Regions from separate parts of the Bradyrhizobium paxllaeri genome, predicted to be linked through region 1. Evidence: riboswitches for the same ligand, from Rfam matches in the RefSeq annotation. Region 1 holds a riboswitch; each other region holds the start of a gene.
What was found. A riboswitch is a leader RNA that binds a small molecule or an ion and turns the genes downstream of it on or off. The one in region 1 is predicted to bind cobalamin.

Region 1 (2,258 bases):
GCGGTGCTGCGCTCGATGCGGATGTCGGCGGAGGCGCCGGCCAGCGCGGGCTCTGTGCTGCAATCAACGGCGAAGCCGAATTTGGTCGGCAGGCCGGGCGGTCCCATCACAAGCCCGTGTTCAAGTTCTGCTGCGAGAAAACAGGTATCGTCACTGGCGCTCCAGAAGGGCGTGACAAGGATGTTGCGCCGCGCTTCCGACTCCGCATCGGGATCGAGCAAGTGCAGCCGTGAGAGTTCCTCGATCAAGGGCCGATGACCTTGATCACTGACACCCCTGATTTGCAGGTTGCCCCGGCTGGTCAGATCGATCAGGCCGTTGCCGTAGCGCTTGGACAGCGCCGCAATTCCCGCTGCCTGCTTCGGAGCCAGCCGGCCACCGTGCGGCCGGATGCGAACCACGAGCCCATCTCCCGACCGCATCGGCCGTAAGGCGCTGGGGCACCAGCCCTTGATCGCAACAGCGCTCATGAAGCCTCCCGCAGCGCGGCCGCAATCGAATTGCGCCGTGTCCTCCAGGGCGAAGCTTGATTCAAACGGGTGAAGCAAGTCTCGATCGCCGCAAGCGCCGCCGGATTCTCGCGCGCCATGAAAGTGCGCACGTTGTCGCTGCCAAGCATCGCGTCGTAATAGAGATCGAAGAGATGCGTGGGCACCGCATCGGCAAGATGTGCAAAGCTGGCCATATGCTCTAGCGTGGCAGCGATTTCCGCCGCGCCCTGAAAGCCGTGGCGCATCATGCCGGACATCCATTTCGGTTGGCCGCACGCGCACGCACAACGCGCGAAATTTCCTCGGTCAACGAGCGAGCACGCGGCTGATCGGGATGTGTCGCGTAGGTGGTAGAGCGATGGTGTGGCCGCGCCGAGGCGCGCCGCCGCGGCCGCAAGGCCCGCCTCATGCACGGCATAGTCTGCGGCGAGCAGCAGATCCGTTTCATGGTAATCGGTGAAAATGCGGGCAAGCGATTGTTTGCGGAAGATCTCCGGCCGGCTGCGCCACGGCACGACGCCGTCGGCCGCCGCCGCATAGGCCGCAGCACCGGCGATCACGTCCGGCGCGTTTATGTCGGACAGGCGGCCGCAGACGTAAGACCACTGTCCAGGCGCGCTGAGCGCGACCGAGCAACCCTGGCTACAAGCAGACAGGCATTCGACCGGAACCACGTGGACGTCTTCCGGCACGCCGGCGAGAATGGCGCTGTGCAGACGCGCGCCTGGCGTGATTTTGCCTTCTCTTACGGGTTGGTCGGCACGGCAGGTGATGCAGACATGAAGCGTGACGGTCATCGCCCTCCTCGATTTTTGGCGGAGGCGATGAGGCGCACGAACCGGAGACACTACGGTTCGTTGCCGTCGCGGAGCACCCCGTCCGCCGGTCCCAAGTCTCTGCGCTGGCAGGTCTCCCGGCTTGCGGAGCAGGTTTTCCCTTCGATCTCCACCTTCCCAACCCTTGACGGGTCAGTGGCTCCTAGAGATCTCTCCGGTCACGGTCGCGGGGGCGGCTGCGCTTCAGGTCCAAGCTTTGCGGCTAGAGCCCTATCGCATTCCCTCTTCGCCTGTCCTAGGACAGGAACCAACGCCACCCCACCATTTGCCCAAGCGTGCAGCTTGTCAAGCCATAGGAGCGTGCTCATGACTTCCGAACCTGATGCCGCTGAGGACGAAACTGTGACCTCTGAAGCCTCGCTGGACGCCCGCCATGCGGCCAAATGGCGAAGAAAAAAAGCAGCGCGCGACCGGATGATAGCCGCCAAGAGCGGTGAGAAGGGACTCATCATCGTCCATACCTGCGCGAGCAAAGGGAAATCCTCCTCGGCTCTCGGCATGATCATGCGGTGCGTTGCGCATGGCTTTCCCTGCGCCATGATGCAATTCATCAAAGGTGCGTGGGACACCGGCGAGCGCCCGCTGCTGACCGGACATTTTGGTGAATTGTGTCGCGCCAACTGGGAATATCGGCGATCGGCGAAGGAATTTACCACTCCACGATAGCGCCCAGGTTTCAACTTTCCATCCAGAGCCTTCATCGCGTGTCAACTCGTAGGTCAACAAATCAGGATGCTGACCGCGATGCATTTGATGCGAACCTGGCGATTGGCCGAAGCGCAACGTGGTAAATGCCATGCCTGTCCTTAGGAAAAAAGCTTTTCTGCCGGCCCACTATCGTTGCGGAATAATAGGCCGCTGACAGACATCAACTAATCCGATGGGCCGTTCTGGGACCTATCGATGGATTGGTGCGAGGACGCGGCGCCGA
Region 2 (2,258 bases), 2.7 Mb from region 1:
AAGTTGTGCGGGTTGACGGATGACGCGCCGCCATAAGGCGAATTGTTGGTATGGGTAAAATTGATGCTGTTGACGTCAAAGCCTGCAAGGAACTCATTGACCATGCCAAGGACATGTCCGCGGAATTTCGCATCCATGCGATTGCCGACCTGCTGCTGATCGTGAAAAATCTCGATGTAACTGCTTCGATTGATCAGGCCGGTGGCGGGATTGTAGGCGTAACTTTCGACGTCCTTCCAGTGTCGCTTGGAGTTCAGATAGTAGAGTGTGTTCTGGATCGAGATGCCATCAGCGACCTGCCATTCGGTCTTCACCTGGTTCCAGCTATCCTGGTAGCGGATGTGGCTGTCGCTGACGTTGTAATTCTTGAAACGTAGCTGCTCATCGAGCTTGCCGTTGATCAGGGGCGTGCTGAAGTAACGCGACGGATTGCGATCACCATAGTCGGTAGACAGCGTCCAGGTGACGTCTTCGTTCTGCTTGATCTGGACCACGGCGTGAAGTGCGACATTCGAGGTGTTGTCACGATCGACCCAGCCGTCCGACATGTTGCCGGAGGCGGTGATCCGATAGGCGACGTCCTTGCTGACCGGACCGCCGCTATCCACGGCAATTCGCCGCGTCAGGTTGCTGTCCAGCGAGACCTCGGCCTGGTTGCGAGGGACCCACAATGGCAGTTTCGAAACCACATTGATGGCGCCGCCGACCGCGCCTGCGCCATACATCACCGACGCAGGGCCGCGCAGCACCTCGATGCGTTCGGTCGACCAGGTGTCGAACGGAAACGTCACCGTGCCGGCGCCGATATAAAGCTGGGTGCCGTCATACAGCGTCATCACAGACCCGAGGCCGGTGAAGCCGCGGGTATTGAACGAGACGCCGCCATTGCCGGGCGCCGGGCTCGCGGTGAAACCGGTGGCGTTTTGCGTCACCGCGTCGAGGATATTCTGCTGGCCGCGCTCGGCGATGGTTTCGGACGAGATCACCTCCACGCTGGCTGGTGTCTGCAGCCGCGTCAGGCCGAGCCGGCTGCCAGCCGTGCTGGTGCCGGTGAGGTTGAGCGTCGGTGCGGCGAAGGCCGGACCTGTCGGTGTGGCGACCGGTGTACCGGTGTTGGCGGCCACGCTGCGTTGCTGGCGAAGACGCGCGGCGTGGTTGGCATTGCCGCGTCGGACGCTGCGGGCATTCGGCGGCGTTGCCGAGGGCTGCACGACCACGGGGTCGAGCGTTTGGGTCGGCCTTCCGGATTGGGCCCAGCCATCGGCGGGAAAAAGCAGGCAGGAGAATGTAATCGAACCGAGAAGCGCGCGGCGGTGCCGCGGCGCGAAGATAGCATGGGAATTCATCAGTATGGCTCGCGATAACGTGGCACGTCACCGCGAACCAGTTTGGCCGCTGCCTCGAGGAGACGACGGCTCAACACCCACCAGAACACCCCGCCCAATGTGCTCGCGTGTGACCACGACTAACGGCAGGTCTCCTGGCTCGCGGGTCGTTACCCATCGCCGCCTTCCCAGGCCTGCAGGCCCAGTGGCATTTGGCGAAGGCTCACCGCTTACAGTTGCGGGGGCAGCCACGGCGTTGGGGAGACCCCGCACCGTATTCCCTTTTGATCTCCCGAAGGAGAACCGTCGCAATCACCATAATTTCATCTGGAAAGGGCTGTCAATCGCGCGCCTCCCCACGGCTGCAAAATCCGCGTGGCGCTTACTCTATAAGAGAGCGGCTCAACGCCATCCCAAGGCGGGTGCGACGTGAGTGAGAATTGCCTCGATGACATGGGCGTTGTACGCGACCCCGAGTTGATTGGGAACGGTCAGGAGGAGGGTATCGGCTTCGGCAATCGCCTCGTCCGTTTTTAGTTGCTCGATCAGCGCATCCGGCTCGGCAGCGTAACTGCGCCCGAAAATGGCCCGCGTCCTTTCGTCGATGAAACCGACTTGGTCTTCACCTTCGCCGCCGCGACCGAAATACGCGCGATCGCGGTCGTTCACGAGCGCGATGATGCTGCGGCTGACCGAGATCCGCGGCTCCCGTGCATGGCCGGCCTCTTTCCAGGCCGCACGGTAGGCCCGAATCTGAGCGGCCTGCTGGATGTGGAAGGCTTCTCCGGTCTCGTCGCTCTTGAGTGTCGAACTCTGCAAATTCATGCCGAGCTTTGCCGCCCAAATTGCCGTGGCATTCGAGCCGGCGCCCCACCAGATCCGCTCGCGAAGGCCTTCGGAATGCGGCTCGAGGCGCAGCAGCCCGGGCGGGTT
Region 3 (2,258 bases), 2.7 Mb from region 1:
TTCACCTGACCAGCCGCGACATCATCGAACAAATGGGCAATTAGGGGTCGCGGAAGACATTCGCTTCAGCTAGAAACGCCTATTACCTGGGAGAACCGACATGCAACAGACTCGTACCGCCGCCAGCTTGCCGATCCCCAGTCATGACCTGAGCGTGGTCTACCAGGCTGCTCTTGCCATGGCTCTCGGTCTCTTCATCGTCGGCTTCGTCGGTTTTTCCCATATCGATGCCGTCCACAACGCCGCGCATGACGTCCGTCATTCGAATGCGTTTCCCTGCCACTGATCTGCGATGTCGGTTTTTCGTTCGATTGTCTTTTCCGCGGTCTTGAGCGGACTGATCGGCGGTGCCGCGGTCACGGTCCTGCAATACTTCAGCACCGTCCCGCTGATCCTCAAAGCCGAAACCTACGAACACCAGGCGCCGGAAGCCGGTGCCAAGCCGACGGACGAATCGGCCAAGGGGCACGCGCCCCACGACCACGCTTCTCACGAACATGAGCCGACCGCCTGGAAACCAGCGGAAGGATTGCAGCGCAACAGCCTGACCGCTGCCGCCAATATTCTCACGGCAATTGGATTTTCGCTTCTACTGGCGGGCTTCTATGCTTTGCGCGGCGGCGTAGACCGGCACGAAGCATTGCTGTGGGGCCTGAGCGGCTTTGTGGTCTTCACCGCCGCGCCGGGGCTTGGATTGCCGCCCGAACTCCCGGGCGCACCGGTCGCCGCGCTCGGCGCACGTCAGCTTTGGTGGACCATGACCGCGCTGGCAACCGCAGCCGGCATGGGTCTCATTTTCCTGCATCGCGCCGCCTGGGCCACCGTACTGGGATTTGGCCTGGTCGTCCTGCCGCACCTCGTCGGCGCGCCACAGCACCCCGGCGCGCATAGCGACGTTCCCGATGAACTCTCGCACCAGTTCGTGGTTGCCGTGACCATGACGAGCCTGCTGTTCTGGGCGTTGCTTGGTTGCCTCACCGGTGTTTTTTTTCAGAGGTTCTCCGCACGATCATCCGGAGCCTTGTCGTAAGCGACGCCAATACTTGCGTCGGATATCGCCCTGTGCTTCGTTCCATCTGTCATCGGTGCCTTCGCGTAGAAGGTGAAACGGGAATGCGGTGCGGGGAAACGCCCCCAATGCCGCAGCTGCCCCCGCAACTGTAAGCGGCCATTCTCGGTCCAACATGCCACTGAACCTGCATTGGTTCGGGAAGGCGGACCGGGAGACGACCGCGAGCCAGGAGACCGGCCGATGACCAAGCTCAACTCGTTCGACGGTGGGTCGAAGGAAAGGTGGTCATGTGGTTTTCTAGGTTTGCCGCGGGCTTCGCGGCGTTATTTGGCCTGTTTGGCCTTCCCGTAGAGGCGATCGCCCAGTCGGGTCCGCAGAAACTTCCAGAGGTCGTTGTCGAACCCAAGCCGTCGGCCAGGCCGACCAGGCCCGCTCGCCGAACGGACAATGCCGCGCGCACGAGACAGGCGGTGCCGGCAAGGCCCGATTCCGCGCCCCCGCAGCCGTCCGAATTGGTGATCACGCCAGACCGAACGCCGGAGCCGCTCAGCCGCACAGGAAGCGCCGTTAGCGTCGTCAACAAGGAGACGATCGCAACTGCCAATCCGGGGTCCCTGGTCGACGCCTTGCGAACTGTTCCGGGCCTCGACATCACCGAAAGCGGCGGCCCCGGCGCGACGACGAACATCCGGATGCGCGGCGCCAACACCGGTCAGACTCTGGTGATGATAGATGGCATTCGGGTCAACGATCCAACCGCGGCCAGCGGCGATTTCGACTTCGCGATGCTGACGCCGAGCTCGATCGAGCGAATCGAGGTGTTGAAGGGGCCGCAAAGCGCGCTCTACGGCTCGGACGCGATCGGCGGTGTCGTCAACATCATCACCAGGAAAGGCGGCGGCCCCGCCCAATTCAACGTCCGCACCGAGGGCGGAAGCTATGGCACCGCCGCCAGCAGCGGATCGGTGACCGGCTCCGCCGGTCCGTGGTCATACGCTGTTGCCGGAGGCGGACAACACAGCAACGGCTTCTCGCGTTTTGGTTATCGCATCCCCTCACTCGAAGCCAAGTATGGCCCGCTCGAGCGCGACGGATTCGATCGCGTCGGCGGTTCAGCGCGCATCGGCTATGATGCCGGAGAAGGTGTGCGGCTGGAATCCGGAATTCTCTCCTCGTTCACGCGATCGGCCTATGACGCGGCGACCGGCGCATTTCCGGATACGCCTTCGAGTGCCACTCGTCTGCT

Region 2: it holds a riboswitch for cobalamin, as region 1 does, so the genes downstream of both, LMTR21_RS13405 (TonB-dependent receptor) here and LMTR21_RS41190 (DUF1636 family protein) in region 1, are expected to answer to the same signal.
Region 3: it holds a riboswitch for cobalamin, as region 1 does, so the genes downstream of both, LMTR21_RS13380 (TonB-dependent receptor plug domain-containing protein) here and LMTR21_RS41190 (DUF1636 family protein) in region 1, are expected to answer to the same signal.

Annotation. Positions count from the first base shown of each region.
Region 1 covers NZ_CP042968.1:5,530,871-5,533,128, forward strand. The annotation lists gene cobG (precorrin-3B synthase) at 1-470, opposite strand, end outside; gene LMTR21_RS41185 (cobaltochelatase subunit CobN) at 467-904, opposite strand; partial or broken gene LMTR21_RS41190 (DUF1636 family protein) at 953-1,288, opposite strand; cobalamin riboswitch at 1,378-1,594, opposite strand; partial or broken gene LMTR21_RS26385 (cob(I)yrinic acid a,c-diamide adenosyltransferase) at 1,634-1,942, shown strand.
Region 2 covers NZ_CP042968.1:2,857,950-2,860,207, forward strand. The annotation lists gene LMTR21_RS13405 (TonB-dependent receptor) at 1-1,346, opposite strand, end outside; cobalamin riboswitch at 1,454-1,648, opposite strand; gene LMTR21_RS13410 (LLM class flavin-dependent oxidoreductase) at 1,728-2,258, opposite strand, start outside.
Region 3 covers NZ_CP042968.1:2,853,044-2,855,301, reverse strand. The annotation lists gene LMTR21_RS13395 (hypothetical protein) at 1-44, shown strand, start outside; gene LMTR21_RS13390 (CbtB domain-containing protein) at 101-286, shown strand; gene LMTR21_RS13385 (CbtA family protein) at 293-1,030, shown strand; cobalamin riboswitch at 1,067-1,268, shown strand; gene LMTR21_RS13380 (TonB-dependent receptor plug domain-containing protein) at 1,300-2,258, shown strand, end outside.